Regions from separate parts of the Paenibacillus sp. FSL H7-689 genome, predicted to be linked through region 3. Evidence: predicted binding sites of a transcription regulator. Region 3 holds the regulator's gene; each other region holds the start of a gene.

Region 1 (11,190 bases), on a different contig from region 3:
CTGTCCATTGGGACAGGGGCTGTTAGACAGCACGAGTACTCCCACTACAATCCATTATCCAGATTGATCCAAGCTCAATCAGATAAGTTTACGGAGTCCAATGGGGAACACCCTCAGGGTCCTCCCTACAAGGGAGGTTTTGAGAGATTACTCGTTGATTTCAAACAATTCTTGTTCTTCTGCTGCTTCTTTTTGTTGCTCTTCACTCGTTGGCGCAGGAACTGCAGTAACCAAGTTACTGGCTACACGAATTTTTTGTTCAATGATGTCAGCAATATCTTTATGCTCTTTCATGAACTGCTTTGCGTTCTCACGACCTTGTCCTAAACGCTCGCCTTCGTAGGAATACCATGCACCACTTTTATTAACGATGTCCAGCTCTGTACCAATGTCAATGATACTGCCTTCTCTCGAGATACCCTCGCCATACATGATATCCACTTCCGCTTGTTTAAACGGAGGTGCCACTTTGTTTTTCACAACTTTAATACGAGTACGGTTACCAATCATGTCATTGCCTGATTTGATACTCTCAATACGACGCACATCCAGACGTACTGTGGAATAAAACTTCAGAGCACGACCACCAGGTGTTGTTTCCGGGTTACCAAACATAACGCCGACTTTCTCACGAAGCTGGTTAATGAAGATTGCGATTGTTTTGGATTTGCTGATTGCACCAGACAGTTTACGCAGCGCCTGAGACATCAAACGCGCTTGCAAACCAACGTGTGAATCGCCCATTTCGCCTTCAATCTCTGCTTTTGGAACCAATGCGGCTACAGAGTCAATAACGACGATATCTACTGCACCACTGCGTACAAGAGCTTCTGCAATTTCCAGCCCTTGCTCACCCGTATCTGGCTGAGACAGAAGCAATTCATCAATATTAACACCAAGTTTGCTTGCGTACTGTGGGTCAAGAGCATGCTCGGCATCGATAAATGCAGCTTGTCCACCCGCTCTTTGTACTTCAGCGATAGCATGCAATGCTACGGTTGTTTTACCAGAGGATTCAGGTCCATATATTTCAACAATACGGCCTTTAGGCAAGCCGCCTGTTCCTAATGCAATATCCAAAGCCAAGGAACCACTGGGAATAATTTCCACATTCATATGAGTGGACTCACCCAGTTTCATGATGGATCCTTTACCAAATTGCTTCTCTATTTGACGGAGCGCCATATCAAGCGCGGCACGACGGTCTGACAATAAGCTCACACCCTTTACTGTTTATAAGATAATGATACCTTGTTTTAACACGTTTGCCAAGCTTTTTTTCGAACATACATTCGTTTTTTTTGTAAAGGCCGAGGCGCCTCTTCCCCAAGGAAACTTTCCATTAAACAGAAAAAAGAACCGTAAACAAGGCTGTAAAGCCTAATTCTACGGTTCTTCCGTCTTCCTTAATTATACTTGCTTGGAACTGTAAATGCAATCGAAGCTATTAACTAATCAATCCATCGCCACAAGTTTTTGCCATAAGCGATATAGAATTGCTTTGGCTGAACGAATGCGAACCGTCTCGCGATTACCATTAATACGCAGCTCATGGATTTCCGTCTCTTTTCCACGTTCCGCAAGAGCGATGAAGACAAGTCCGGGTGGCTTGCGTTCCGAATATCCCGGTCCAGCTACACCGGTAACAGCCAAGCCAAAATCAGCATCGCCAATCATGCGGATCTGCTCAGCAAGCACTTTTGCAACCTCAGGACTTACCGCCCCAGGTGCATCTTCACCCTCCAGATAATCATGAGGCACATTCAGCAGCTTTTCTTTAATTTCATTGGAGTAACAAACAATACCACCTTTGAGCATTGACGCACTTCCGGGTACAGAGGTCAGACTTTGCATGACAAGCCCTCCTGTACAGCTCTCAGCAGCGCTGAGCGTCAGCCCCATGTCAGACATCATGGTTACAATCGTGTACTCTATAGGCACATCCTCGTTCGCGTAGAGATGTTCTGTCAAACGCTCCCGAATCTGAACTTCCATCGCATCCAGCTTCAGCTTCGCCTCTCCCTCACTCTCAGCCTTTGTGGAGACACGTACCGTAACTTCGCCTTCGCTCGCGTAAGGAGCAATCGTAGGGTCTGTCTGCGCGTCAATCAGATCCAGAAGTCGATCTTCCAGAGCAGATTCACCAATACCTGCGAATTTGAGCATTCGGGAATAGATCGGCATCTCTTCTGTGAGTACATGCTGGAACAGCCAAGGTTTGACTTCCTGTTCAAACATTGGAATCAACTCTTTAGGTGGTCCAGGCATCACAACATAATATTTGTCATTGTCAGAAATCGCATTTCCTGCCGCGAGGCCCGTTTCATTGGCCAGAGGTGTTCCGCCATCAATAACGATCGCCTGACGTCTGTTATTCTCTGTCATATCCACATTACGATCTCTGAAAAAGCTCTCAATTTTGTCCATTGCCATTCGATCTGTATGCAGTTTCCGGTTAAGAACAGCTGCGAGCGCATCCTTGGTCAGATCATCTTGTGTAGGTCCGATGCCACCGGAAAATAAAATAACGTCTGCACGGCTCTGGGCAATGCGAATAGCTTCACTAAGTCGGTTCAGGTTATCCCCAACCACCGTTTGGAAATATACATCGATCCCCATCGCAGCCAATTCACGGGATAGGTATCTGGCATTGGTATTGACGATTTGTCCAAGCAGTAGCTCTGTGCCAACTGCAATGATTTCTGCCTTCATTGAGCATCCTCCTGTACACGTGGTGAGTGATCAAAGGGCAATAGGATAATTTCCTATTGCCCCTGACCCAATGCTTCCTTCATGATTACCCATTTAAGAACAAACCATTATGCTTTTGTTAAATGAAGCAAATTTTTGTTTTTGATAAAGTAATCGATACCCGACCAGATGGTAATAAGCGCTGCTGCCCATACCGCGATAATATCGACGTGAATACCCGTGTATGAAAACGGGAAATTGTTCAACAGCAACAGCACAATCGCCACAATCTGCACTACAGTCTTCAGCTTGCCCCAAGCACTGGCGGCAACAACCGAACCATCCAGCAATGCAATTTGACGCAAGCCGGTAACTGCGAATTCACGACTAATAATGACAACTGCAATCCAGGAATCCAGCTTGCCCATCTCCACAAGCGAGATCAAAACTGCAGTAACCAGCAACTTGTCTGCGAGTGGATCGAGCAGTTTCCCCAGATTGGTAACCATGTTATTTTTCCGCGCAAGGTATCCGTCAATTCCATCTGTGCTTGCGGCGATGATAAAAATAACAGCAGCAATCAGTTGATTATACGGAAGCGACAAGCTTCCAAGCTGCAACGGCTCTGGATAAAATGGAAAATCCACTAGCAGGAACACCATCAAAAAAGGGATTAAGCAAATTCGTGCAAGCGTAATCCGGTTGGGTAAATTCACAAGACGCCCTCCCTCATATCCTCCATTACTCCAAACAATCATCATAATCCCGTTATCATCATCCGGAACATGAAATGTACAGTTTCAATGTCAATCCATATTAACATGATCCCACTATGTAGAAACGCAAAAAATAAAGTCAACCGCTCAAAAGCAAAACGCTTTAAACGTTCCGGTGACTTCCAGAAGATGTACTGCTTTTCACAAAGTCAGCAAACGATGAGGACTGGACTTGATGCTTGACTGCCAGCAATGCACACTTAGTATAATATACGCCCAATACCGTGTCAAAAAACACTTTTGCTACAAAAAGGCCTTATTACTTGAAATTTGTATATTGCAAATCCAGAGGCAGGTTAGCACCATTTAGCAACTGCATGACAGCTTGCAAATCATTTTTACTCTTACCAGTTACCCGAAGTTGATCTCCCTGAATCTGACTCTTCACCTTCATCTTGGAATCCCGAATCAGGATATTGATTTTCTTGGCGATGTCCTGATCAATCCCCTGTTTAAAATTCAAACGCTGGCGGACTGTACCAGAAGACGCTGGCTCTACCTTTGCGTAATCAATGTTTTTCAATGGTAGACCACGCTTCGCCATTTTGGATTGCAGCACTTCAATGACAGCCTTGAGTTTGGTCTCATCATCAGATACGATCGTTAACGCATCCTTATCCAGCTTCAGGCTGCTCTTGCTGCCCTTGAAGTCATAACGAGCGCCAATTTCTTTCTCGGTTTGTGTAACGGCATTTGTCAGTTCTTGCAAGTCCATTTTGGACACGATATCAAATGAATTTTCTGAGCTCAAACCAGTCACCCTTTCAGTTAATCGTATGTTCTGTAACATTATAGAGGATACCTTAAGCAAAAGTCTAATTTCAAGCTGTTTTACACAAAGAAAAAAGCATTTTTGGCTTCCACTTCAAGTGGCTGCCAAAAATGCTCGCTGGTCCAGCTTCCAACCTAATAGCGGCTGCGGTTGGGCTGTCTGAACATATCGAGCACACCCAAAAGTACATGTGCAAGTCCAAAACCCAATATTCCGTAACCCCAAGCACTTGGAGTCAGGTAATAACCCAGGAGGCTGACAATGATCCCTAAACCTGTTACGATCCAGCTGACTGTCACAGCCATCCACCTCACTTCACCAAAAGTTAACTGCAAGTTAAGACACGATTATTGTCTCCTGCAGTTGACCCGGTTATTCGCTACCCGTGGTACCCCCTGTACCGTCCGTTGATCCATTTTCAACACCTGTGGAAGAAGTAGTGCCACTACTATCTTCACCAAGCTTCAAACGGATCCGATTGGTCGCCTTGCCATCCGTTACAACCTGCCCGCCAACCTCAATCGTGGTCGCTGCAGCGTAACCGGACTTAATATACATGCCTGTACTATCAAGCTCAAAGGTATAGCTGTCACCTTCGGCTGTGTTACCATACTCCAACTTCTCTCCACTGGAGTTTTCGCCTTTGTACACTTCCAGCCAGCTATGACCTGTTGCTTTGATCGTAACCGTTACAGGTTGCCCTGCACTACCGTTAACTTTAAAGTTCGTAATATTTCCTGATTTCCCATCTTCTGCAACACTCACATTAGATGGTGAATTATCAGTTGGTTTTTCCTCAGTTTCATCCGTCTGTCCGTCCGTTTGGCCATCAGTTTGACCGTCCGTCTGTCCTTCCGTGTCTGTACCGCCACCGTTACCGCCAGCGTCTCCCTCACCAGTACCGTCAGTACCTGAGTCTGTCGCAGGCGGATTAGATGCCTGTCCGTTGTCGGCAGGTTGATCCGGTTTGTCCTCAGGCTGTTGTTGACTGTCTGTAATTTTGACCTGATCAAGACCCGGATTATCTGATTCATCACCATTGTTATACACCACGTATACATACAACAGTACTACGATCAAAACAGGGAATGTCCACATCAACGCGACAGACATCCACCGATTACTACGCTCAACCGGACGGCTGGAACGCTTCTGAATAACCGGTTCCATCGTTGCTTCCGTCTCTTCTTCGGGTACGTCTTTTTTGTGTCCCTCCAGCAGCTCATCAGGGTTCAGTCCCACGGTCTCCGCATAGGTTTTGATGAAAGCACGCACATAGAAGCTACCCGGCAGCACTTTATAGTCTCCTGCTTCTATGGCCTCCAGATACCTCTTGCGAATTTTTGTCATTTCCTGTACATCGTCAAGACTCATCCCTTTTTGCAGCCGGGCCTCCCTTAACTGCTGACCCAGTTCAGACATGCCATCTCCTCCTTATGTTTATCTCTTGAGTTGTTGCTAATCTATTCCATGATTCCGTACGGTTCCTTACAATTCATCGGTGTAGCTAGCCGTAAACGTATCATAAATAATCTCTTCATTGGGAATGTTACGCAATTCAATAATAATATCAAAATCATTAAAATCATATTCGGATTCCTGTACAAAAATATCCGGATGTTCAATAACTTTGGTGCTAGGCATGGACATAATATCCTGCAACAGGTTGTAATGCCGCTCACTGGAACGAATCGTACTTACAATTCCGTCAATGATGAAGACATTGTTTGGGTTCAATTCGTCTTCGGACATTTGACTCCTTATCGTCTGACGAAGAAGTGTGGAGGAAACAAACGTCCATCGCTTCATTGCACATACGCTGCCCGCAATAATAGACTCTGTTTTGCCAACACGAGGCATTCCGCGCAAACCGATGACCTGATTGCCTTCCCTCTTAAATACTTCACCCAAAAAGTCCACAAGTAACCCAAGTTCATCTCGAGTGAAACGAAATGTCTTGCGATCATCCGAGTCACGGTCAATGTATCTGCCATGACGTACGGCTAAAATATCCACCAATTTAGGTTGCCGCAAAGCCGATACGGTGATGCTGTTTACTTTGCCAAGCATTTCACCAAGCAAACGGATTTTTTCATCATCATCCGATTCAAGCAACATGCCTCGAGTTTTGCCTTCAACACCGTTAATGGTCAATATATTCACTTCAAGCATCCCCAGCATAGAGGCAATATCGCCTAACAAACCGGGTCTGTTCTTATGTATTTTATATTCCATGTACCATTGTTTAGATTCCATTTCAACACCCCGTAATGCATTATTCCCCATTATTCGACAGCAACAGAACATATCCACTGGACAACAATCTGAGACATCTTCTAAAAATGGGTCACGTTAATGATATATAAAATGAAAATGAATTACAAGAACAGCTCTGTAATCCGTTTGTAATCATTAGAGAAAAGCCCCCTTGCGGGAGCTCTTCATCTGTAATCTTATGCGTTTTGTTTGGCCAATTTGACCATCAGGCACGCAATCGTACGACGCTCATCAGCATCGCCGACATCCCATAACTCTTTCAATGCCCGGTTGGAATGGTTCGCCGGATCGACTTTCTCATCAAGGAAGTCGCCGATTTCATACGCAAGTTTGTTGATGGTTTCTTCACTCATCCCCATCTTCTCTGCTTGCAGTACGCGGTCACCCAGGAACTTCTTCCATGTGTCAAAACTGGAGAGCACTGTTTTTTCTGTTGACATGATAAATCCTCCTTAGATGACGCATGAGATTTAAAATCAACAGTTGTAATATGTGCTTTCGAGGCATTTTATATACGAGCATTTTGAAAATAATCCGGAAGACGACTGCTTCTCAGCAACCTTCACCCGGTTCGTTCACAGCCAGGCAAGTTTTCTTGCTTTTTTTACGTTAACCAACCGCCATTTGGACTGATGATCTGCCCATTGATATAACCCGATTCAGGGAGAGCCAAAAAATAAACCAATGATGAGATTTCATCAGGTTGAGCAAGTCTTCCTGCCGGAATTTCCTCTTCCAGCATCTTCAGTTCACTCTGATCCAGATGGCTCAGCATGGATGTCTGAACGGCACCAGGAGCAACGGCATTTACGGTTACTCCGGAAGGTGCGAGTTCTTTCGCAAGCGCTTTGGTGAATGCATTCACCCCACCCTTGGTTGTGGAATACAGCACCTCACAAGAAGCACCAGACAGCCCCCAGATCGACGATACATTAATGATCCGGCCGTACCTTTGGGAGATCATGTGAGGCATCATTTCCTGTGTACACATAAACGTGCCTTTGAGGTTAATCGCCATCACTTCATCCCAGATCTCCTCTGTAACATCAGACAACATCCCATAGTGCGAGATTCCTGCATTGTTCACAAGGATATCTGGCATGAGATTGTGCGACTCGAGCTTCTCACGCATACGCTCAATCTGTTCCCGGCTGCGAAGATCCGCAGACACGGTCATGATTTTTCCGCTGCCTTGTTCCATGCACCGTCTGGCGGCTTCATTCGCTGCTTCATGCGATTTCATATAGTGTATAACAACATTCATTCCCACTCTGGCAAAGCGTTCTGCGATAGCCGCTCCGATGCCACCGCTTGCGCCAGTTACCAGTACCGTCATTTCCCCGATTGCCTTCAATTGTCCCGTTCCCCTCTCCATATCAAGGACTCACGACTAGCGATACAGCCAGATGATCCCACCGAATATGCTCTCTCAGTCTGAGATTTACATCTTCCAGTGTAATCGATTCATAGAGCGGCAGCATATTGAAAAAATCACCGCCACGGAATTGCTGACGTGTAAATTCATGCGCAATGTTCTCCGGAGAATTGAGCATACGCAAATATCCGCCTATTTTCTTTTTGCGTGCACGTTCAAAATCCGTGGAATCGAACCCTTTTTCTACAATGGCATCCACTTCTTCACGTATACGCGCGAGCAGTTGATCCGGGTCTTTTGTATCACCACCAATGGCTGAAAAAGCATATTGCGGCGAACTGTTATACTCATGTCCAAAGCTGTCCGAGATCAGATCTTCATCGTAGAGCTTCTGAAATAATCGTGTGCTTGAGCCAAACAAGAGGTCCATCATCAGCTGCGTTGTCATATCTCGCCGTAACAATTGTTCCCCGGTAAGTCCAACGTCCGTCTCCTTGAATCCAAACAGACATTTGGGCAGTGAAACAGCCAGTTTCGCTTCCCGTCTGGCTTCTCCTACCTGCTCAGGCTCCGGTTCGAAGAAACGTTGAATGCTCCCCTGTGGCTTATAATCCTTCTGCTCCTGGTTCGATCGAACCATATCAATGACTTCTTGTGGATCTACACCACCCACCACAAACAAGAGCATATTACTCGGGTGATAGAAGGTGTTATAACACTCATATAACATCTCTTTGGTAATCGTACGGATGGATTCCACCGTTCCTGCAATATCGATATGCACCGGATGTTTCTGATACATGGCTTCGATCAATCCAAAATAAACACGCCAATCCGGATTATCAGCATACATGTCAATTTCCTGTCCAATAATGCCTTTTTCCTTTTCCACATTTTGATCCGTGAAGTAAGGATTTTGCACAAAGTTGACTAATGTTTGTATATTTCCATTCACATATTCAGTCGCTGAAAACAAATAAACCGTCTGATCAAAGCTCGTAAACGCATTAGCTGAGGCACCGTGAGACGCAAACGTGGCAAAAATATCGCCCGTTGGTTCTTCGAACATTTTATGCTCCAGAAAATGGGCAATCCCATCCGGAACCTTCACTTCTTCCTGTCCTTCAACCTGAAAATGATTATCCACCGATCCATACTTGGTTGCAAACGTAGCATACGTTTTCTGGAACCCCGGTTTAGGCAAAATATAGACATGCAGTCCGTTATCCATTACTTCGTAATATAGTGTCTCCTGCAAATGCTCATACCGAATGCTCTCCACCGATTATTCCTCCTTCTCATCCCGCAAGAAATAAATCGTATCCAGACGGAATTGTTCTGCCGCCTCACGTACATCTTCCTTGCTAATATGTTCTACCTGAGCCAACAGTTCTTCAGCCGTTCTTTCTTTGCCAGACAACTGTCGATTGAAGTCATAAGCGATCATCTCAAAAGCAGAATCCTGCATTTCCTTAAGCAGGTTACGGATCATTGCTTTGGTCTGAGACATTTCCAGATCACTGATTGTACCGCTTTTCATTTCTTCCAGCTGCTGCTTGATAATGGTGACAGCCTTCTCATAATTAGGGATTTCAATCCCGGATTGAATCGTTGCAATGCCCTTATGTCCGTCATATCGCGATGACGCGTAATACGCCAGGCTTTCTTTTTCACGAACATTGACAAACAGTTTGGAATGAGGATAACCACCGAGAATCCCGTTGTACATTAGTGCTGCGGCATACTGTGGATCTCCATAAGTGATAGATGTACGGAGTCCCATATTTAGTTTTCCCTGACTCACATTCAGTCGCTCAACAACGGTCTCCACTTCCTTATCTCCTCGAACCGCTGCCTGTGTCTGGTAATCAGAGGAGGACGTTCGATCTACATTGAAATGACGCTGAACAAGGTTCTCGACCTCCTCCAGTGTCGTATCCCCTACCACGTACAGATCCATACTCGCCTGCTGCAGCCACTCCTGATAAGACGCAGTAAGTGTGTCAGGCTCAATCCCGGGCAGATCCTTTCGCTCACCCAGTGGATGAAGACGGTACGGCTCGTTCTTGCACATTTCCTCGATACTGCGTTCAGCGGCATAGCGCATTTTATCGTTCACGATGGACTCCAGCTTTTTACGAACAGTCTCTCGCTCTGCTTGTACATAAGACGTCCTGAAATGTCCATTCTCCTGTGCAGGTCGGGTAAGAACCTCTCCTAGGAAAGCAAATGAACGATCCAGTAGCTGTTCATCCCCTCCAACAAAGGAATCATTAATGGTATCCATTCGGAACTGTACAATCTGGTAATCCCAGCGTTTATAGACGTCAAAACCAAAACCTGCTCCATACAGATGCTCCAGTTGCTCACGAAATTGCGTTGTTTCCGGATAGGACTCCGTGCCGCGTCGCAGAACAAAAGGTGTCAGCGCTACTTTGGTTACTGTATCTTCCCGTAAGGGAACTCCTGCATATAACGATATAGCAAACGTTTTAAAACGTTTAGTGGGAAGCACATGTATACGAAACTGTCTCTTGCTACCTCGTTCGAATCCTGATGTATTCAAATGTCAAAACCCCTTTACGGCGTCATTTATCATGCAATCGTATTAAGCTAAACGTAACAACCATTTTAACCCATGCAAAAGGCAAGAAGCAACCGAAGTCACGCCTTCTGGTTGCTTCCAACATCATCACATACAAAAGATATGCTGTCCGATTGTTTTCACTTGTGGGCGGGTCCAGATCCATTTGGATGTTGCTGTTTTCGGGTTAAAATAATAGAGACATCCACCGGACGGATCCCATCCATTCAGGGCCTGCTCAACTGCCTTTTTGGCTTGTGCGTTTGGTTCCAAATAGATCTGTCCGTCCGCTACAGCCGTAAATGCACCTGGCTGAAAGATCACGCCAGAAGGCGTATTTGGAAAGCTTGGTGATTTCACGCGATTCATAATTACTGCTGCTACTGCGACTTGACCTTCAAACGGTTCACCCCGGGCTTCACCATATACAGCGTTAGCCATAATCTTGAGTTCATTCTCTGAGAGACCAAGGGCATTGGCAGATCCCATATTGTCTTGCTCTTTATCTGCCGTATTGTTACTACTATCACTTCCACCTGAAGGTTTTTCCTTGTGCAATGGCGTTTCCGTTGGTGACCATTTGGTTGACGCATTGTACAGCTTGAGCTTGGTTTCAGCTCCAACGACACCATCGGCTTTCATACCAAATTCGGATTGAAACCATTTGACGGATTTCAGCGTGCTGTTGCCAAAATTGCTATCGATTTTACCATTG
Region 2 (11,190 bases), on a different contig from region 3:
TGTTCACCAAGAATAACCGATGCCCGGCTAACAATGTCCTTCAATTTGCGGAAAATATAACCGTATCGCTTGGTGCTTAGCAAAATCTCCCCTTGCAGCTGTGGTGCAATCTGCTCCACAGTTTGCTCGGCTTCCTGACGACATTGGTCTGGAGTCAAACTGCCCCAACTACGATTTTCTTCGCGCAATCGCATAGCCAACTGGCTTAGTGCAGCATGAAACAGCTGTCCGATATCAGGAGCCTGAAGGCGGTACAATTGCCGTTCTTTGAGACGCAGCCCATGCGAAGCAAAATGGGAGAACGGACAAGCGACGAACCGCTCCATTCGCGAGACACTCGTCCTCACCTCTGTACCATACAGTCTGCGACTGGTAGCTGTACGTAGTGGTAATGCCCGATTACGATAAAAGATTGATCCCATCAACCGTTCCAGCTGAGGTCTGCTTGTCTCTCGAGATACATGCCAATTGTAGACCGCCCACCACATTTCAGGGATGTCTTCTCCGCGGCGCCATTTGCGCAATTGTCCAATAAGCGTTGACAGACTCTGACCCGGATGGGTGACATAGGACCAATGCGCTTCTTCCGAGTTCGCAACCGGTGGTTGAGCGAGCAATGGCTGTTCTTGTAGACCAAACATCTTCCGTACATGGCGGACAATCTCGGAAGGAAGCAGTGCTTTCCCCTCATCATCAGCAACCGGGTAACTCAGCCACAACTGGCTGCTTGCCGCTGTAAGTGCCGTATAGATCAGAAAACGTTCATCCAGCATCTGCCTTGTTGCACCTGGTCCAAGCGCCATGCCTCTTTCCGTCAGTAACGCTCTCTCCAGTTCCGTTAATACGCCATCATCCTGAGGTACGGCGGGTAATTCACCATCAACGGCGCCAAGGATAAATACGTATTTGATGTCCTGAAGGCGTGTACGGTCCATAGAACCCATCAAAACCTGATCAAGTGCTGGTGGTACCAGACCCAGCTTCAGTTCCGTCAATCCGGTCTCAATCATCCCGGAAAACAGCGTGATATCCAGCCGTTCATTCCCCATCATATCGACCATCTGATCCAATAAATCTAGCACAGCTCCCCACATCTGCCGATGTTCTCTCGACCGTTCGGGGTCACCTTGTGCCTTAGCTTCAGCAGACATGTTTTCCAGCTTCCATGCGATCTCAGCATCTTCCAGCAGTCTGTATAGTGCCTCGCACTGGGCTTTGGCTGTCTTTGCCTTTTTCATTCGTTTCTCAAAAGCACCCAAGGAATCTGTAATGACCGTTCGGCAGCTCTCCATTAAAGAAAGCATCTGATCCCGTCCTCGACTACGGCCATCCTGACCGTTGTCTTCCAGCGACAGGCTTGGTACATACTTCCACGGTTTGCCGTCAGTCCAGCGATACCCGTGAATACCACAAGCCAGTACATAATTCTCAAGCTGGTCCATATCTTCACGAGTGATGGAACCATCACGCGGAAGCAGCAGATCCGTTTTGACACAGCGAAATACATCCTCGTAACGCCAGTGGCGCCGAACAATATCCAGTGCGGAACGGATAAACTCAGATAATGGATGATGAAGTTCATTTCTTCTCCGGTCGAGAAAGACGGGTACGTCATAATCCCTGAATAACGGTTCAGCTATATCAGCGTAGGTATCCAACTGCCGGACAAGTACCGCCATGTCCCGATAACGCGCACCTTCGTTTTGTGCCAAGCGCCGCATCTCACGCAGTGCTCCCTCCATCTCAGCTCGTCGGTTCTCCGCTGCAACCAGTTGGATTCCGGAATCAAGGCCTTCACTTTTCCAACGAATTCGTCGGTCGAAACCAGCCTCCAGATGAGCAAGTCCCGGACGATCCTTGTATCTCGGTGGAATCTCCGAATCTAGCACGGTTATATCGCTCGTTACACCCAGTTCGTCAGCCATTCCTTTCAGGCGCGCATAGGCACTTGCCGTAGGAAAAAATAGTTCCAGTTCTCCAGGCAGTGCGCCATGATCATAAGGACGATCCAATGTCAGTGCAATCGTCACGGAAGAGGACTGCAACATCAGCCGACCAATCACACTCATCTCCTGTGGTGTGAATCCCTGAAAACCATCAATCCAGATCTGGGCATCCTGCAGCAATGCACTTTCCGACAAACGATCTGTCAGCTCGGTCAACGTGTCTTCATCATCAATATATAAATTGGTCAGTTCCTGTTCATAGTCACGATATATCAGATTCAAGTCATGCAACTTGTCCTCCAGAATTGGCGAAGTGGATGAGGTATTCCCTCCAGACAGCCCGTCTTCCAGCAATGATGGATCAACTTCATAACGTTTAAATTCACTATATAAGTCATTTAATTCGCCTATAAAACCCAGCTGGCTGCCGGATGCACCAAACAGCTTTAATTCTTCCTTACGGCGCTGGATGACCTTGTAGAGCAGCATCTTTTTGCCTTCGGCTCCGATCGGAATACGAGCAGAACCACCTGCTTCTTGCATTACACGATAGGCTAGACGGCGAAAGCCGAGCACTTCTGCACGCATGGTACCTTTAATTGCTCCAGAAGACACCAATACCTGCTCTGTTCGAAAAGAACTCTGTTCGGGAACGAGTAAAATCAAAGGTGTGCCTTGCGGCTCCTTTTGAAGCAGGGATGTAATTTCCCGGGTAATCAGCAAGCTTTTTCCGCTGCCTGCCCGGCCAATAACAAAACGAACGGACATGTCTAATCCTCCAAACCACACGTACAAGATTTTAATTCCCAGTATAACATATCTGACTTGGTTCGGAACATACGTTTGCCACTATCCGGTAAAACCGGAGATCATCTCCGTTAACACAGCAAAACAGCAAAAAGCCCGCAGCTATCACACTGTGGACTTTTGACTTGATCTATACTTGATTGGAACGAAAATCATACGATTAATTCTTTTTACTGCGCACTTCGAAAATAGCAAATTTCAGGTAATGTCCTTCATCCACGCCCAAAATTTGTGGGTGATCCTTACCGGCTGCTTTCCAGTCGATCAAACGAAGCACTTTGCCTGCATCTTCCGCTGCATCGGCAATCGTATCCAGGAAGAGGTCTGGACGCATGTGATACGAACAGCTGGCTGTTACCAAATATCCACCCTCATTGACCAGTTTCATTCCTTGCAGATTGATATCTTTATAACCGCGACATGCACCTTTAACTGCTGATTTCGTTTTGGCAAATGCAGGAGGATCAAGGATGACCACATCAAATGTTTTACCGCCAGCTGCAAGCGCTTTGGATGTATCCACTTTCTGTTCGCCTGCACGTGCACGTGAGGTACGTTCATCCAGCCCTTTCACTTGTTCACGCAAGTACTGGAATGCATCAGCAACTACGAACTCGACCCGGTCAGTGAAACCGTTCAGCTCCACATTTGTTCGTGCACTCTCAATGGCATGCTCCGAAATATCAAGACAAGTCACTTTTTTGGCTCCATACTTGCAAGCATTCAACGTAAAGCTGCCCGTGTGTGAGAAACACTCCAGTACAGTGGCACCATCCCAATATGGGTATGTAACTACCTTACCGCTTTTATTCACAGGCAAGAGCTGCTCTGTGCCATCCTGCTCAGTCGTTTGAAGTGTGATTCCACTCTTGTAGCCCCAACCCTTCATGAGCGGTTCGATGGCTGCACGATTCTCACGTTGGTCGAAGAAGTAACCTGTCTTCTGCCCTTCCACGATATCCACTTTAATGAGTAGCCCATTCTCTGTAACAGTGACATGCCGTGGGCACTCTCCATACAGCGGACCTTTGGTCTGTTCCAAACCTTCCAGTTCACGAATCGAGACATCACTGCGCTCATATATGCCTTCCGGCTGCATTACTTCAATGAGTGCCTGTACGATGGCTTCACGGCAACGATCCATGCCAAGTGTAAGCAACTGTACAACGAGGATGCTACCGAAACGGTCAACGATCAATCCTGGTAGAAAATCAGCTTCTCCGTAAACGAGACGGTATGCCTCTCCATCATGGATAAAACGTTCCCGGTGACGCAAGCAATCGCGGAAACGCGCTGCAAAAAACGCGGTGTCCATCTGTTCGGACTCCAGAGGTTGATACGCTACAACCCTTACAGTGATCTGAGATGCAGGATTGTAATAACCTGTCGCCAGATAGCGACCTTGATGATTCAATACATTGACCAGATCTCCCGGTTCCGGGTTTCCGTCAACAGAGGCAATTTCATTGTTAAATATCCATGGATGTGCATGTTCAAGCCGCTTTTTGCGACTGCGTTCGAGTGTAACTGATGGCAAGGTAGATCCACTTCCTTTAATTTAATAGTTCAAAAGATAGGTTTGGTGCGGCGCGTAGGTGACGTTCCGGTTACGAATCGATCTTCTGATCGCTGTTGTCTCCAGAATTTTTTGATTCCCTTTTTAAAGGGAAAATCCGGAGACAAAGGCGCACGCTTCGCTTCTTCAGATTCGATTTCGTCCCCTCCACTACACTTGCACGAATCACCGTATCTTTCGAATTGGGGTGCAGCAGTTAAGTGACGTTCCGGTTACGAATCACCGTATCTTCCGAATTGGGGTGGGGTAATTTAGGTCGCTTCCCTCTGAATTCCTTTAGGCTTGTCATGGTTGTCTCTTCTTACTCATAGGATGAGTTAAGGAACCGGACGGAAGGAATGATGTTTCTATGTTTAGAGATGTGATATTGCCCCTACTCTATGGGCTTATTATCTTTTTTGGTGGCATGAAGCTGATGGAAACGGCCTTGCAGCGCATGGCTGGGCCCATGTTGGCAGGTTGGCTCAATCGCGCCACCTCTGCTCCATGGAAAGGCATGGCCTTCAGTGCAGGCGCAACGGCCTTGTTACAGAGCAGTACTGCGGTCACCGTACTCACCATTGGACTGGCTAATGCCAGATTAATTACCTATGGGCGCACACTTGGCATCATCCTTGGCACCAACATCGGGACATGCCTGACGACGGAGCTGGTGGGACTGCAGATCGGACGTGCTTCCCTTCCGCTACTCGTCCTGTCGCTAACGGGCTGGGCCATGTTTGTTGTTCTTGGTGAACGCAATCTGGCCGCTCCTGAACGCACGCGTCAGACTCTGTTTAACATCCAGTACAGCTTCCTCGCAGCTGCGGGATTTGCACTTGTTATGACAGGCATTCAGGTGATGCAATCCATTGCCTTACCCTTGCGGAGCATGGGCGTATTTCAATGGTTTCTCGACCGCTCTGCCGACAGCTTGTGGTGGGGCTTCCTGGCAGGTGCCTGTCTGACAGCGCTCATTCACAGCAGCGCAGCTGTCATTAGCATGGCGATTACGCTGGCAGCCACAGGGGTATTGCCTGTGGAGATCGGCATCGCCATTGTGATCGGGTCCAATGTGGGGACCTGCATCACCGCTGTGATTGCTGCCGCGGGCGGAGCATCCGCAGGCAAATTTGTCGCAGCCTCCCATGTTGTATTAAACATTGCGGGAGCGCTGCTGTTTATGCCGCTGATCGGCCAGCTGCATGCAGCTTCGGCTTGGCTGTCAGCGGACAACGGGGCACAGATTGCGCATGCCCAGACCCTTTTTAACATCACCAGTTCACTGCTTGCTTTACCGTTCTGTTACTTGCCAATCTGGCACAAAAAACCACCGGTCCACGCCCCCGCGGCGAAGTCACCCGTGGCTTGATGATCTGCCTATCCAAACCCACAGAGCGCGCGGCTAACTGACTCGAACAATAGTGCGTTATACGTTAATGCCTAACTTGTTCAGGGCTACACGCAAGATATCATCGTTATTATCATATCCGCTCTGCTGCTGTAAGGACCATGCTTCTTCCGGAGCATACCAATCCACACCCTTGATTTCTTCAATCTGAGGCTGTAGATCACCACTCTCGGCTTCAACGAGATAATAATGAACTTCCTTGTCCACCGGGCCAAAATCTGCATGTTGGTACGTGTAAGCAATGATATCAACCGGCTCTACAATGCGACCCACCATACCTGTCTCTTCCAAAATCTCGCGCAGTGCCGTCTGTTCAATTGTTTCTCCATCTTCCATTTTGCCCTTGGCGAGAGTTGTTTTACCATAACGATCTACGATAAGCTGAATTTGAAGACGTCCGTCTTCCCCTGTTCTATAAACAACTCCGCCTGCTGAAATTTCTTTTTTGTTCATCGTGCTCTCCCCCATCAACTTCGATATCTTTATCTTATTTTTTGCAAAAGAAGGACCTCATCTCCCCGGGTAAGCTCCCCAAGGAAATGAAATCCTTGTTTCTGACGCCTCGATCACATCGCGGCGGACTTAAGATTCTCTTCCAACACACGTACCAGCGTAGCCTGACTCTCGTTGACGCCGGCTTTAACCACTTTGACTCGGCACACTTTACCGACCATATCCATCGTTCCGTCAAAGACCAGTTGAATGTAGTTGTCGCTATAACCGTGCAGCTTGCCACTTCCCTCGCGGCCTTTGGCTTCCCCTTCGGGAATAACATCCAGTACCTGTCCAACAAACTGCTCAGCGTACTCCAGCTGCATCTGTTCAGACAAGTCAATCAGTTCATGCACACGTGCATTTTTGACTTCTTCGTCCACCTGATCTTCCATTCGTGCTGCTGGTGTACCCGTACGCTTGGAATAAGGGAATACGTGCATTTCGGAAAAACCGATCTTCCGCATCAACTCATAGCCATTACGGTACATCTCATCCGTCTCACCTGGAAATCCAACAATGATGTCTGTTGTAATCGCTACATCAGGCATTGCTTCCCGAATGCGAAGCATTTTGTTGTAAAACTCTTCTGTCGTATATTTACGGCGCATGCGTTTCAACACCGTATCATCACCCGCTTGCAGCGGAATATGGAAGTGACGAACGAGTTTATCCGAACGTTTGATCACGTCGAGCATGCGGTCATCGATCTGACTGGCTTCAATCGAGCTGATTCGAATACGCTCCAAACCCTCTACCTTATCCAAATCCCACAGCAGATCGGTCAGATCATAGTTCTCCATGTCATCGCCATACCCACCTGTATGAATACCGGTGAGAACAATTTCTTTGTATCCGGCGTGTACGAGTTGATGCGCCTGTTGAATAATGCTGTTTGCTTCCCGACTACGTGAGAGACCACGAGACCATGGAATAATGCAGAATGTACAGAAGTTATTGCAACCATCCTGAATCTTCAGGAATGCGCGGGTGCGGTCAGCAAAATCCGGTACGTCCATTTCTTCAAACACACGGGTTTTCATAATATTACGCACCGCATTAACCGGTTGACGGGACTCCTGAATTTCATTAACGTATGGTAAAATCTTGTCACGGTCCTGTGTACCGATAACCAGATCCACCCCTGGGATGTCCAGAATCTCTGCCGGAGAAGTCTGCGCATAGCAGCCTGTAACGGCCACAATCGCCTCCGGGTTGCGCCGAATGGCACGACGAATAATTTGACGGCTCTTTTTGTCGCCGGTATTGGTTACTGTACAAGTATTAATCAAGTATACATCCGCTGTCTGTTCATCAAAGTCCACTTGATCGTAACCTTCGTTTTTGAACAATTGCCAAATCGCCTCTGTATCATAGAAATTAACTTTGCAGCCTAAGGTGTAAAACGCCACGGATGGCATAATTACATTCCTCCCATTTCTCCGGATTCATATAGCACGCAAGTTAGTGCTGCCATTCCAGCTGTCTCAGCACGCAAAATGCGTTTGCCCAGTCCAACAGATACAGCACCTGCCTGATCAGCCTCTGCCGTCTCCTTCTCAGAAAATCCACCTTCCGGTCCAACCACGATCAAAACTTCTGCACTTGCATCAGGTGCAAGCTGCTCTATAAACGGCTTCAGTGCATCTCTCAGCTGTTTACCGTTTTCTTTCTCATAACAATAACATACCAGGCTATAGCCCTCAAAAGAAGATAACAGCCCTTTCCAGGAAAGCGGCTGTTCGACGGATGGAATACGATTCCGGTGACTCTGTTCGGCAGCTTCCTTGGCAATTTTCCGCCACCGCTCCAACCGTTTGCCTTCTTTCTTGGCATCATATTGCACAATCGTACGTTCTGATAGGAAGGGTACAAATGATACCGCCCCAATCTCAGTACATCTCTGGATGACTGTTTCCATCTTGTCACCCTTGGGCAAACTCTGTGCCACGGTTACACGAATCCGTGCTTCATGGTCCATCTCGAGAGGTTCCACAATATTGGCTGTCACTTGGCCAACTTCAATACTCTCAATTTCCACGAGTGCTTCTCTGGAGTTTCCGTCACTGACAATCAGTTTATCTCCAGGTTTACCACGCATGACCTTGCCAATATGGCGTGCATCATCACCTGTGATGATCACAGCGTGTTCATTAAACTGTTCTGCAGATACAAAATATCGCTGCATTAGTCAATCCACCCATTCTGTCCTGTTATGATTGGAATTCACCCCGCCTGATGGCAGGCGTGAATCCAATCGCCACAGATGATCATACAACTTTTACGTGTTTCTGACCAGTATTCCGGTCCATAAACAATGCGCTTTTAGCGATATAATTCGATAATCACCTTTGCCAGATCCACATACATCGTTTGCGCAAACTCATACAAAGGTTGAATCGTCACATTTTGCAACGGAGGTATAACAAGAATCAATAGGAAGATAAAAATAGACCATTGCTCCACCCCTTGCAGCTTGCGGCTGATTGAAGGTGGCAGTAGATCCTCTAGAATCCGATAACCATCCAGTGGTGGGAACGGAATCAAGTTAAACAGGAACAGGAAAAAGTTGGTTAAGTTAAAGATAGCGAAGAACGTTGTGATTGCTGTCAGTAACCGCTCATTATCAATGCCACCGAGTGCTCCCGAACCAACCAGTGAAGCATAGATAATTGTACCGATGATCGCGAGCAACAGATTGCTCAGAGGCCCTGCTGCGGATACGATAATGCCCATCAATCTAGGTTTGTCGAAATTAGCCCGATTAACGGGAACTGGACGTGCCCAACCAAAGCCGGCAATAATGAGCAGCAGCACACCAAACAAGTCAAAGTGTACAACCGGATTCAGCGTGACCCGACCCAACAGCTTCGCTGTTGGATCACCAAATTTGTTAGCAAAATACGCATGCGAGAATTCATGCACCGTAAATGCGATCAGAATGGTCAGCAGGAAAAACGGAAGCTGATCAATCGGATAACGAAAGAACGAATTCCAAAAGTCCATACGTTACCCCTTTCTGGCTACAAACGCCAGCCAATCCTCATCACGGTGGATCGCACTCACTTCAAATCCGGAGGCTACCAGTGCATCATGCACAACCTGCTCTTTGTTCTTCCAAATGCCGGATACAATATAGGTGCCACCAGACTCAAGCGCATGATAGACATCGTCTACGAACAACAAAATGATCTCAGCCAGAATGTTCGCCACGACAACCTTAACCGGCAGTTGTACACCAAGTGCAGGGTCCTGACTCCCAAGGACGGACAACAGATCACTCTCTTTAACCGTAATTTGTTGCTCCAGCCCATTCAGTTCCACATTCTCCCTGGCACTAATTACGGCAACTGGATCAAGATCGAGCGCCAGTACATGTTTTGCCCCAAGTTTTATCGCTCCAATAGCCAAAATACCAGAGCCTGTACCTACGTCAATAACTTCCTCGCCGCCCTGAATAACCGTTTCCAGTGTGCGCAAGCAGAGGGAGGTCGTTGGGTGGGTTCCTGTACCAAAAGCCATGCCTGGATCAAGCTCAATAATTTTCTCATCTGGACTTTCAGGCGTATACTCTTCCCACGTTGGCTTGATCGTCAAACGTTCCGATACACGTACCGGCTTGAAATATTGTTTCCAGGCTGTTGCCCAGTCATCTTCATCCACTGTACGCGTCTCATAACGAACCTCACCTGTATCAATTCCGAATTCGGAGAGTTCCTCAACTCTCGGATTAACTTCTAACTGTAATGCAACCATATCCGTACCTTCGGAGAAGTACCCTTTGATGACTGCAAAGCCTTCCGGAATATCATTCAAAGGAACGTCGTATAACTCACCATATGTCGTGTCCCGTTTTTTATTTAAAGTACCGGACTCTTCAATCGAAACCCCACCAGCACCCGCTTCATGTAAAAAATTCGAAATCATCTCCACAGCTTCTTCTGTGGTATGTATTGTTAGTTCATGCCATAACATACTTGGTTTTTCCTCCTCATTATTCAAACATCCCAACTATTGTACTACACAAGCTAGCCGGAGCACAAAGCCGACCACTAAAAGAAAAACAAAACAGGATATCCGCAACCTGACTGCTCGAATATCCTGTCATCTATTCATACATATCTGTTTAATTTACTTCAGCATTTTGCATAATTTGAATCTCACTTAGCAAAAACGCCCACCATTCTGCGTGATCATCTCTGCGGCTTGCGGGAGCGAATCGTTGGATACGGATACGGTCAGCAAAATTTCTTGTTTTAGCCTGTTGGCCGAGTCCTCTTTGGGTGTATCATACACCTGACCATTGGACAACATTTCCGTTTCATCACTAATCAAGGCAAGTACATTCAGTTCGCCACTAAATCCTCCGACGACGGCCGTAGGAGAATTATCGGAGCCCGTAACATCGTTTGAGCCCAATGCAGACGCTTCATTGCCAAGGCTCTCAATGCTTAATTGGTTCGGGTGCAAAAATTCCAGGGCTCTGCGTGCAGACTCGGCCTCAGTCCAGCTTGTAAAAACAGCTTCGAGGGTCACTGCCGAGCGATCTTCAGTCATGAAGCTCCCGTCCCTGTCTTCGATCAGCCGCTTCACTGCGGCGTAGTGCTTCTATATCTTCATGATCCGCAACTTCAGCGCTGAATTCCACATCCTCATTTTTCGCGGATTGCATACGTTTCATCTTTTCCGTTTTCGTTAAAATCTTACCTGGACGTTCATGTTCTGCCATTGTAATGCTCCTCCTTCAAATTAAAATGAACTAATATTTGTTACACTGTAAGCTCCGATTGTAGCCCCATCCTCCGATCGCTGTTATCCCCAGATTCCTTCAACTCCCTCCTTAAAGGGAGAAATCCGGGGATAGCGTATGCTTCCGAAGCAGCTTTCTTGCGAAAGCTTTTAGGCGAACGCTTCGCTTCTTCAGATTGGTTCTACACTCTCCGTTAAAGTGTAATTATCTGTCCATCTTATATGGATTT
Region 3 (11,190 bases):
AAGAACATGGCTGAAATTGTTATCCGAAATACGAACGAACGCATCACTGGTGACGAAAATGTTCGAAATTTCTTAAACAAATACGAAGTATTATATGAGAAGTGGGACGCTTCCAAACTGAACACTGATCTGCAAAATAACTTTGGATTAACTGATGAACAGAAAACCGAGGTATTGGAAACTTACGATTATGAAATCAGAGATTTGGCTGCACGTCGCGGGTACCAGATCTGGGATGTCATCACGCTGTCCGAACAAACACCAGATATCGAAGAAAAGCTGGCCAAGTTCGAAGAGATCCACACCCACGCTGAAGATGAGATCCGTGCAATTGTTGCTGGTAAAGGAATCTTTGTTATCAAAGCTACAGATGATGTGGGCTACTTTAATGTAGAACTGTCTCCTGGAGACGTCATCTCTGTTCCTGAGAATACACCGCACTTCTTCACTTTAATGGAGAACAAACAAATTATTGCTGTACGTCTGTTCATCGAAAAAGATGGCTGGATTGCAGATCCATACCCTGATCCTACTTTTATCAAGAACGCCTAACACTCTCGTGTTACAACTCGCTTAACCAAAACCCCTGTTCAATTGAACAGGGGTTTTCGCATATGCATATGGAGAGTAGTGTACAACATCGGTGTATTATATAAAATAATGCGGGTATTTCGCCCTTATCGATTCCTGTTCAATAACAACGAGTCTAAGATGAGCTTCCATCACCTGAACAGCTTGCTCGGTCTGACGCTCTGTGATAAGACGATAAATCTCTTTGTGCTGGGAGATAATGACCTCCAGGTTGGAGTCCTCCGCTAGACGTAATAAACGCAACCGATTAAACGGAATATTCAGTTGTTGCAACATTTTCCATGTTCTCAGCTTACCAGTGCCCTGAAACAAAATCTGATGAAACTCTTCATCCAGTTCAAAAAGTCGATAGAAATTGTTTTTCCCTATACAGACTTCCTGCATTGCAATGTTGGTCTCAAGTCGAAATCTGAACTCTTCAGGAAAAGAAACACAAGCCAAAGTCACGATTTCCTTCTCCATCTTCTCCCGCATAAACCTGCCTTCTTCCACATGCTCCAGATTAATATGAGAGACAATCGTTCCACTCTGGGGAATAATGTCCAGCAGTTCTTCTTCAGCAAGCTTCATGAATGCTTCTCTCACGGGTGTTCTGCTGACCTGCAGTTCATCTGCAATCTCTTTCTCTGAAATCTTGGTACCCGGCTTAAGTTCCAGATGAAGAATTCGTTCTTTTAACAGGTTATATGAATATGCCCGGGTCGAGCCTCTAATTTTTTGATTAAGTGACATGCCTAGACCTCTTTCTATCAGCCGTATTCATTCATCTTAGCACAAATTACCGTTCCACTTATATATCGGTGTGAAACGGTAATCTGGCCAACATCAACTATATTATTGCTTGTTTTCTTTGTAGGCTTTGTACGTGTCATTTGCCAGCTTCAGATAATTAGATAATCCTTGACTATCCAGCTCTTTGGCAAACGTATCGAATTCAGACAAGTCTCGCTCACCCAAGATAAATTTAAGTGTATTTTGATCCGAATAATCTTTCAGTGGTGTACTCAGAAGTGTCACCCGTTCACGGTCCTCTGAAGAGTAAGGAATTGGTGGTTCTGCCGGGGTCACTTCCTTGGTATCCTTCATGTCTTGTTGGAATTTCAACTCTTCTTCACTAAACATCGATTGCAGCAGATCTGTCGTACCACCGTAGGCAAATACTCCACCAGAGAAACCAAAGTCAATACGCAGATCCTTCGTGCCTTTAGGATTCAAGCCATTGTAGTTCACATCTTCTACCAATTCACGTTTTCCGCCCTCTTTGGTAAATGTTTCGCCTTCAACGCCCCATTTGGCAAACTCTTGACCCTCATCACTGTAGTATAACCAATCCACAAACTGAATAATGGCTTTGAAGTTTTCGCTTTTTTGAATTTTCCCGGATATCATGACACCGTTTTCAAGTCTTGAGCCAGACATTAATTGCCCTTTTGGCCCACCAGGAACTGTAATCTTCGCAACAGAGTATTTACCTTCTCCCAGCGTTTTGTTCATATCATTTCGGTGCAGCACCACCGTTTGGGAATTACCATTAATCATGAATGATTTGCCGGATACAAATTTCTGTACAGCCTGATCATCATCCTGTGTGAAACTTTCTTTGTCCAGCAATCCTTCGGATACCAACTTGTTAAAGTACGTTAGCATTTCCTTATACTCCGGCGTAGTAGCCGTGTACACAAATTCATCCTGATCTTCCTTATACGTCAATCCGTTACCAAAACCCCATCCAGCCTTGGTACCAAAGCCGGTAGCCGCAATACCTAATGTGCTATTAAATTTGAAACGGTCCGAGAACGGAACGGAATCCGGGTACAGCTCTTTGAGTTTCTTTGCAGCGTCATACAGTTCATCCCATGTGGTTGGGATCGCAATGTTATTTTCTTCAAAAACATCTGTTCTTACGATTAATGTATAATCTGGCCATACTTCTTCATGCAGACCCGGGAGTACATAATACTTGCCATCTTCCTGTCGAAGTCCTTCGATTTCTTCTTCCAATCCCCATTTTTCCACTTTATCCTTGAAGTTGGGCATCAAATCAATATAATCACTAACGGGCAGAATCGCACCGGAAGATACAAAAGCAGATTCTTCACCAGGATAGGTCTTTGGAATAACCAGCGGTGCATCACCAGAACTGATTAGAAGAGATCTCTTCTGAGAATAGTCACTCATAGGAACAATCGTTGGCTCAAGTGTAACACCAGTCATTTCAGTCATTTTTTTGAAAAGCAACCAGTCTTTTTTGTACGGATAGGTAGGTTGATCACTATACAGTATCGATAGATTAAACGGCTCAGTCGCCTTGAATGTATCCCCTACATTGTACGTCTCCATCGCTGACTTGGTTTGAACTTCTGTGACGTCACCTCCGGCTCCATTACCGTTGCTACATGCTGCCAGAACAACGGTCATCATTGATGCCAACACCATTTTACCAACAAACTTACGTGGCTTTTGATTCATTTAGGTTATCCCCCTGAATTTGGTTTAGGTTGACCTTGACTTAAAACTTTTTAATCAATAAAAAGCGAGCGCTCGCCTTTATCACCGGAGTGTTCCGTGTAAATCATCTTTAGTTCAATTTATATAGCTGCTACGTATTACTGTTTAACAGACCCTAACATGATACCGGTTACAAAGTATCTTTGAACAAATGGATAGATGGTGAGTATCGGCAAGATGGTTAATACCATCGTTACTGACTTAATATTGGCAGCAATCTGTGTCAGGTTATCAGCTGAGGTTGCACCGGCAGATGCCCCGCTTGTCGCTCCTGCAATCATATTGCGCAAATAAATGGTGACCGGGAACAGTTCTTTTTTGTCCAGATACAGAAAGGCTGGGAACCAGGAATTCCAATGACCTACTGCGTAGAACAGCACCATGGTTGCCATAACTGCTTTACTAAGCGGCAATATAATGCGTAACAAGATCCCATATGTGTTCAAACCGTCAATGGAGGCAGCTTCCTCCAGTTCTTCAGGCATATTTTCAAAAAATGACTTCATGATCAGCATGTTGTATATGCTAATTGCGCCAGGAACAACAAGTGCCCACATGGTGTTGTTGAACCCAAGGGAATTAATCAACACATAGTTTGGAATCAATCCACCACTGAAGAACATCGTGAATACGGCGAACATGGTCAGAAACTTGCGACCCATCAACCTCTTTTTGGACAGGGCATATGCGAAAATAGTCGTCATAAACATGGAGATTAACGTACCTACTACAGTGTAGATAATCGTATTTTTATAATTCGTCCAGAACATACTGTCACGTGAGATGGTCTTGTATGTCTCCACATTGAATCCTCTTGGGAACAGACTAACCTTGCCCGAATTAATATAGGACTCACTACTGAAGGATTGAGCCACGACATTTAAGAATGGATAGAGCGTTATAAATACCACGAACAGCAGAAAGATGACATTGAATACTTTAAATACCTTGTAAGATCTGGATTCCTGCATGGTGCTCCTCCTTTACCATAAGCTTCTTTGTGTCAGTCTGCGTGAAATGGCATTTACGGAGAACACCAGAATCAGACCGATCAGCGATTCGAACAAGCCAATTGCGGTAGCATAACTGAAGTTACTGGATTCCAGTCCAACCCGATACAGGTAAGTGGAGATCACATCAGATGTCTCGTAGATAAGCGGATTGTACAAGAGTAAGATTTTTTCAAATCCAACTGCCAGGAAATTACCCATGTTCAAAATCAATAACGTCACAATCGTTGGCAAGATCCCTGGTAACGTTACATGAATCGTTTGCTTCCACCGATTGGCACCATCGATACGCGCAGCTTCATACAAAGAATCATCAATGGTTGTCAGTGCAGCCAGATACAGAATCGCTCCCCAACCCATACCCTGCCATACCTCGGAAGTGATATAGATTGTTCTGAACCACTCAGCCCTCTGCATAAAAGGAATATTGTCTCCGGTGAAGAAAGCCACCAGTCCATTAATGGAACCATTCACTGCTGTCAGCTGCAGGATCATACCCGCAACGATAACGATAGACAGAAAATGAGGCAGATATGACGCGGTCTGTACAAACTTCTTGAATCGTTTACTTTTCACTTCGTTAAGCATCAAGGCAAAAATGATTGGAACCGGGAATGTAAAGAGTAACGCAAGTCCGCCTAACATCAGCGTATTACCGAATACTCTCCAGAAGGTAGGGTCCTCAATGAACATTTTGAAGTACCTTAATCCAACCCACGTTTCTCCAAATATACTTCCCCCGGGAACAAAACGTCTGAACGCAATCACATTACCAATCATCGGTCCATATTTGAAAATAAGGAGATAAATGATGGGAAGGATTAATAGTGAATACAGCTGCCAGTCTTTGCGAAACAAGGTTGCTGCCGTTCGTAATCTGCTCTCTTTACGTAAAGATGTCATGGTTAACGTTGTTTTAGCGGTTTCCGACTCCATGTGTTTTCACTCCGATCCAGGACTTGATAAGTAAGAGTAATTCATGTACAATCTCCATCGTTTCTCCTCTTGTAGAAGACAACAACTCCTTTAACTTCACCCCCACTACCAAATAGATAATTGCTGAATGTAAGCGATATCAATTTGATGTATTATGTAGAATCACACAATCCAAGGTGCTTCACCTCATTCATTAGCACTTACTAAGTGGTGTGATTTCCAAATCGGAAGAAGATACTCTAAAATATTAAGCGCTTACAATCAATCGAAAATAATAAGCAATAACTCCCTGCCTCCATTTAATGAAGTAAGTCAAAAAGATATTGCTTTATGACAATTTAAATACTAGTCATACTAGTATGTTAGTTATATTCTAATCCAGCTTCCCTCTAATTTCAATAACTTTTAGCAAAAAAAATGGAGATCTCTTTTAACAAGGTAATTTACTCAACAAGCTCAAATAAAAAAACATTGGTAACTTCAAGAACGACATCATCGTTCATTGAAGCTTCCAATGTTTCAGGGTGCTGAGGAAAGATGTTATAACTGATTCCGCTTAGAAATTAGCAATAAGCTGATTTAATTCCGATAAATGTGTTATTTCATGGTCTGGCGCATACGCTTCATTGTTGGTCTTATGCTCACGGTTAATCCATACGGATTGGATGCCAGATGATAAAGCACCACGAATATCAGTCGTTAACTTGTCTCCAACCATCATGCTCTCTTCGGGTTTAACACCCAGTTTACTCAAAGCATGTTCAAATATCGACGGATCTGGTTTTCCTTTTCCGAAGTTACCCGAGATAATAATCTCATCAAAGAACGGAGTCAATTCAGGTACACCATCCAACTTTTCTTGTTGCAAAGCAGGACAACCGTTTGTTAATAATAACAGTTTGTACTTTCCTTGTAACTGACGCAAGGTATCCATCGTTTCTTCGTACACATGAGGTCTGGATCTCCGTTCTACTCCAAACTGCGCAGCAAGTTGTTCAGCAAGATCTTCCCGATCTATACCCAACTTCAACAAGCCACGACGCCAGGATTCTTTACGGTAAACTGGAGCAAGCTGTTCCAACTGACGGAACTCAGGTTGATCCCCACCAGTAAAGTTTGCCCATAGGCCTTCAAACGGATTGATTCCAATCATTTTGGTAAAAGGAAAGGTTTCATATGATTCATACAGCCCACGTGCCTCATTACGAACAGCTTCTTCAAGTTCTTCTGGTTTTACCCCAGTCTCTTTCGCTGCGATTAGACAAGTCTCATGAAAAGCTTCTCGAACACTACGCTCATCCCATAATAAAGTATCATCCAGGTCGAACAAAATCGCTTTTAACGCCATTCCGATCATCTACCCCTTTATGCAATAATTACTTTTCGACGGTTTCCATGGTGATCTGGTGTGCTTTTGCAAATTTCAGCAAACGTTCTGCAATCGCATCTGTATCGTAACGGTTCAATAACTTGGTAAACACCCATCTTTTCCCGCGACTGTTATGTTCGATAACAACTGTACCTGGTTCAATTCTGAATTTGACGATATCGTCAACCCCAATTGAACGTTCACGATTACCCTTCGTCGTTATAATCCGATTACTGCTAATCTTGATGTATGGACGGCGAAGCATGAAGATGACTGCCAAAAATACGTAAAGCAGCATGGTCACCCAGTCCCAAGTTGTCATTGGAGCTTGCACAAGGAATGTGCTCATAAACAGATACAAAAAGGCGAGACCGATCAAAAATATTGGGAACAACAAGCTGCGTCCCTTAAAGACTTCTTCACCTGGTGTACCTGTGATTGGTTGACCACTTTTTTTGCGTTGCTGATTTAACTGCTTGGAATTTTTCTTAACCGTTCTCTCGAACGAACGCGACATGAGAATCCCCCTTATGTGTCTTTGTATCGGCTTACATAACTGTAAACCAACATTTCCCCCTATAAATTGCACACTCAAAATAACAGGAAGAAACCTAAATATCATAATGATATCATTAGGTTTCGTTAGTGTTTGAGTTTGCCTTGGTGGCCTTTGTCATTCTCATCATCAACAATCTCAATGGTATCCAGTTGTTGTCTGAAATTGCTGCGAATATTACTCAAATAAATCTCTCTTAGTTCGGCACGTTCAGCAAGTTCTTCCTCCGACAATCCAGTGGACTTTTGCTTACGAGCCAATTCGTTAATGCGTGCTACCAGACTATCTATATCCAAGCTTGTCCCCTCCAAAAATACAAAGTCATATTAACTTTGCCATTATAAAGGCAGCTTGTCAAGCTGACACGCGCTAACACTCATTGATGTGCATTTTATTCTGCAAATTGCGGTAGAGCTAGTACTTGACCCACTTGGATGGAAGTTGTATGAAGTTGATTCACTTTCTTAATTGCTTCTATATAAATACGTGTATCCATATTCGTCGGTTTATGTTCCAAAGAAATACTCCATAATGTTTCCCCTTGTGAAACAGCTATCTTTCCTCCAGGCAGAACATCATTCTCATTGCCGGCAAATACAGTTAAAACGGTGCTGCATCCAATAAATATAATCATAGAGGTAATGACTACCTTTAACATCCATGAAGAAATCTTGAAACGCGCTAAAACCTTCTTGTAGTTCCCTATGTTAGACTTCACCAGTTCCGAATTCATTGGTTCATAAATGCTTTGATAAGTAGAATATCTCATTAAATACCCGCCTCCAAACGTTTGTTCCTATCTATTGGAATCAATATAACACGAACACTTGTTTTGTTCAATAGATTTTTAGAACAATTGTTCGCTTCTTTTTTGAAGGAGACATATCTTATTTCAAGTACTTTTGCAAAGCATTTGCAGTATTATGCTCTGACTTTTGGACAATTTCTGTTCTATAAGTTAAAAAACACTGATTTAATGCTATTTTATTTAGAACTTATGTTTGTACGAACGGAGGTTCTATGTTATAATTTTCCCAAACGTTACTAAAATGGGGTTGATACGGTATGTCGAAGATATCCAGCAGGCAGCAGGCTATTCTGGAGTTTATACGAAATGAAGTCCGGTTGAAGGGGTATCCTCCTTCCGTACGGGAAATTGGTGAAGCGGTTGGACTGGCTTCCAGTTCAACAGTACATGGACATTTGGATCGTTTGGAGAAAAAAGGTTTGATCCGACGCGACCCTACCAAGCCAAGAGCCATTGAGCTTTTGAGCCAGGAAGAATCTGAGCATTCTCATCAATTTGCTCATAGCGTTGCACGTATTCCTGTTGTTGGTAAGGTTACAGCCGGGGTTCCAATCACTGCAACCGAGAACATTGAAGACTACTTCCCTCTTCCTACACATTATGTAGGCGAACAGAAAGTGTTTATGCTTTCGGTAGTCGGAGATAGCATGGTGGAAGCTGGAATCGTTAACGGAGATTACGTTATTGTCCGTCAACAGCAAACTGCTGATAACGGTGATATCGTCGTTGCAATGACTGAAGACGATGAAGCTACAGTGAAAACGTTCTATAAAGAGAAAGATCATATTCGCCTTCAACCGGAGAATGCGACCTTCGAACCTTTACGTTTGAAACATGTTAGTATTCTGGGTAAAGTCATTGGCCTTTTCCGAGATATTCATTAATATTTAACTTGAGTAACAAAACTAGATGTAATGAAATACGAAAGAGGTTATCCTGATCAACAGGACAACCTCTTTTTTCATGTTTATGTTATTTTAGCGGCTAATTATTCACTGCGTTTCAGAACACTCTTGTGATGCGAGAACACATCAAAGCTCTGTTGTCCGTGATATGAGCCCATACCGCTCTCTCCTACACCACCAAACGGGAGGTAGTGTGAAGTCATATGAGAAAGTGTGTCATTAATACATCCCCCACCGAAGGATACTTGATTCAGAACCTGATCCTGCAGCTGCTCATCCTGTGTGAAGAGATATAGCGCCAATGGTTTTGGCCGGCGAACAATCTCATCCAGCATAGGATTCAGGTCACTGTACGTAAATACAGGAAGAATCGGACCGAAGATCTCTTCTTGCATGACAGCTGATTCCCAGTTCACATCACCAATTACCGTCGGCTCAATAAGCAACTGCTCACGTACAGAACGCCCACCAATTAGTGTTTTGCCATCTGTGAGGAATTTCGACAACCGATCAAAATTACGCGCGTTGACAATATGCGGGAAATCAGAGTTCTGTAACACATCGTCCCCAAATTTATCTTTGATCTCTGCGCCAATCAGATTGATCAATTCATCATGAACTTGTTCATGCACAAGCAAGTAATCCGGAGCAACGCAAGTTTGCCCTGCATTCAGGAACTTTCCACGAACAATACGCTGGGCCACCAGCTTCAGATCTGCATCACTGTGGACAATAGCAGGACTCTTGCCCCCTAGCTCCAGGGTTACAGGAGTTAAATGCTCCGCTGCTGCCTTCATAACAATGCGACCAACCCCCGTACTGCCTGTGAAGAAAATATAATCAAACTTCTCTTTCAACAATGCTGTGCTAGCCTCGACTTCCCCTTCCATAACCGCAATATACTCCTGAGGGAAGATCTCCTGAATCAGATCATACGTCAGACGAGATACGGCTGGTGTTAATTCAGAAGGCTTGATAACTGCACAGTTACCGGCTGCAATTGCTCCAATCAGTGGACCAAAGGCCAGTTGGAAAGGATAGTTCCAAGGTGCAATAATAAGAGCCACTCCGTATGGTTCAGGGTAAATGGTACTCACCCCATCCGGCATAGCCGAATTGGTTGGGACTTGTTTTGGTACAGCCCATTCCTGCAGGTGTTCTAATGCAAAATCCAGTTCACCCAGAACAATGCGAATCTCGGAACCGTAAGCTTCCGCCTCTGATTTGTTCAAATCTGCCCGAAGTGCATCTTGAATCCGTTGCTGATACTTTTCAATTCCCTTTCTAAGCTGTTGAAGTGCATTAATCCGATACTCGATATTTTTAGTTTGTCCTGTATAAAAAAATGTACGTTGTTCTGTCACAAGTTGTTTTGCCTGATCCATATTAACATCTCCAATTAATTATTTAAAATTAAATTGTTTAAAATTTAATTAAAGTATACCTCTTCTATATGAAACTTTCAACATACAAATGAAACATCCATTTGTATGTATTTGAACGATGGTTGGAATTTTAAATGAGTGAATGCTAGTATTCCTTTCTATTTCATGGCTATCAGAATTTCTAAGGAAGTTTGATTTAAATCTTTTGCTTCAGACAGTTTAATATTAATGAAAAGTGAGTTTTGCGATTATCTAAATCGACGAACGAATATGTTTGTTATAAAGGTAAGCCTTGGTCACAGATAAACACAAAAATGTTACGTGGGCAAGTGAAGAAGAATCAGGGGACATGTTTTGGCAATTTGCTTTCAGATGATTTATCCATTCCCGGCCACAACTTCACAACGAGCAGATTTTAATCCAACAACTACTCCTGAGAGCTGTCTTCGAAGAAAGGGTTAAATAATATCAAATCAACTTGTACTACTTCTATTAAAAAAAGTCATCTAGTATCTCACTCATCCGCTGCATTTCATGATCGTCCAAATCTGTTTAGATTGGATATACTATTTAATCAGTTGGAGGAATTTTTGGAAGTTACGTTAGTAGATCTGTAGGGGGTGAAATACAAATCACAATGTAATATATATCATAATTTTACATAGAATTATATGGTATTTTTAGAAAGTAAAGTTTTATAATTCATTCAAAAAAATTTAGGAGGTATTTACATGAAAAAGAAACTAGCCACAATTGGAGCGCTCACTGCTATAGTAGCAAGTATTGCTGTTCCAGCATCACTTGCTTCTGCCTCATCTTCTGTTCAAGGTTCTTTAACTGCACAAAGTGTTACGATTCAGGCGACGCAAAAATATGTGAGATATTCAGATGCTAACAATAAGTATGGAGATGCGAAGTATGTTCCAAAGACATATACTTATGCTGATGGAGTTTGGTATGGAGTACTCAATCTAGCATCTACTACCTACTCAAACGGATTATATTACGGAAACTATGAAGGTTACGTAACGAAAATGGAGTAATTTTGTCATCACAATAAAATTCACGTATATTAAATATAACAATACTAAAAGAAGGCTTCTGAATTCTAAAGTGTACCCT

The links. The regulator LexA, encoded in region 3, represses DNA repair genes until DNA is damaged. The targets are predictions, from matches to a motif close to CGAACATATGTTCG.
Region 1: a site for LexA is predicted at 1,282-1,295, ahead of recA (recombinase RecA). Genes of this name have one in related genera too.
Region 2: a site for LexA is predicted at 2,779-2,792, ahead of addB (helicase-exonuclease AddAB subunit AddB). Genes of this name have one in related genera too.

The regions. Positions count from the first base shown of each region.
Region 1 covers NZ_ASPU01000014.1:160,129-171,318, forward strand. The annotation lists gene recA (recombinase RecA) at 148-1,212, opposite strand; gene C170_RS10545 (competence/damage-inducible protein A) at 1,456-2,712, opposite strand; gene pgsA (CDP-diacylglycerol--glycerol-3-phosphate 3-phosphatidyltransferase) at 2,820-3,407, opposite strand; gene C170_RS10555 (YajQ family cyclic di-GMP-binding protein) at 3,727-4,218, opposite strand; gene C170_RS31140 (hypothetical protein) at 4,374-4,538, opposite strand; gene C170_RS10560 (helix-turn-helix domain-containing protein) at 4,612-5,661, opposite strand; gene C170_RS10565 (DUF3388 domain-containing protein) at 5,728-6,495, opposite strand; gene C170_RS10570 (DUF3243 domain-containing protein) at 6,693-6,956, opposite strand; gene ymfI (elongation factor P 5-aminopentanone reductase) at 7,121-7,891, opposite strand; gene yfmH (EF-P 5-aminopentanol modification-associated protein YfmH) at 7,893-9,173, opposite strand; gene yfmF (EF-P 5-aminopentanol modification-associated protein YfmF) at 9,177-10,457, opposite strand; gene sleB (spore cortex-lytic enzyme) at 10,584-11,190, opposite strand, start outside.
Region 2 covers NZ_ASPU01000055.1:60,102-71,291, forward strand. The annotation lists gene addB (helicase-exonuclease AddAB subunit AddB) at 1-2,714, opposite strand, end outside; gene C170_RS24390 (class I SAM-dependent rRNA methyltransferase) at 2,914-4,290, opposite strand; gene C170_RS24395 (Na/Pi cotransporter family protein) at 4,679-5,680, shown strand; gene C170_RS24400 (NUDIX hydrolase) at 5,738-6,172, opposite strand; gene mtaB (tRNA (N(6)-L-threonylcarbamoyladenosine(37)-C(2))-methylthiotransferase MtaB) at 6,286-7,632, opposite strand; gene C170_RS24410 (RsmE family RNA methyltransferase) at 7,635-8,399, opposite strand; gene C170_RS24415 (site-2 protease family protein) at 8,537-9,217, opposite strand; gene prmA (50S ribosomal protein L11 methyltransferase) at 9,221-10,186, opposite strand; gene C170_RS24425 (hypothetical protein) at 10,376-10,768, opposite strand; gene C170_RS24430 (YfhD family protein) at 10,761-10,940, opposite strand.
Region 3 covers NZ_ASPU01000028.1:129,785-140,974, reverse strand. The annotation lists gene C170_RS20265 (cupin domain-containing protein) at 7-552, shown strand; gene C170_RS20260 (GntR family transcriptional regulator) at 649-1,323, opposite strand; gene C170_RS20255 (ABC transporter substrate-binding protein) at 1,426-3,060, opposite strand; gene C170_RS20250 (carbohydrate ABC transporter permease) at 3,198-4,070, opposite strand; gene C170_RS20245 (ABC transporter permease) at 4,083-5,012, opposite strand; gene C170_RS20240 (HAD family hydrolase) at 5,602-6,393, opposite strand; gene C170_RS20235 (hypothetical protein) at 6,422-6,931, opposite strand; gene C170_RS20230 (DUF896 domain-containing protein) at 7,057-7,266, opposite strand; gene C170_RS20225 (LysM peptidoglycan-binding domain-containing protein) at 7,362-7,739, opposite strand; gene lexA (transcriptional repressor LexA) at 8,036-8,662, shown strand; gene C170_RS20215 (aldehyde dehydrogenase) at 8,767-10,068, opposite strand; gene C170_RS20210 (hypothetical protein) at 10,800-11,111, shown strand.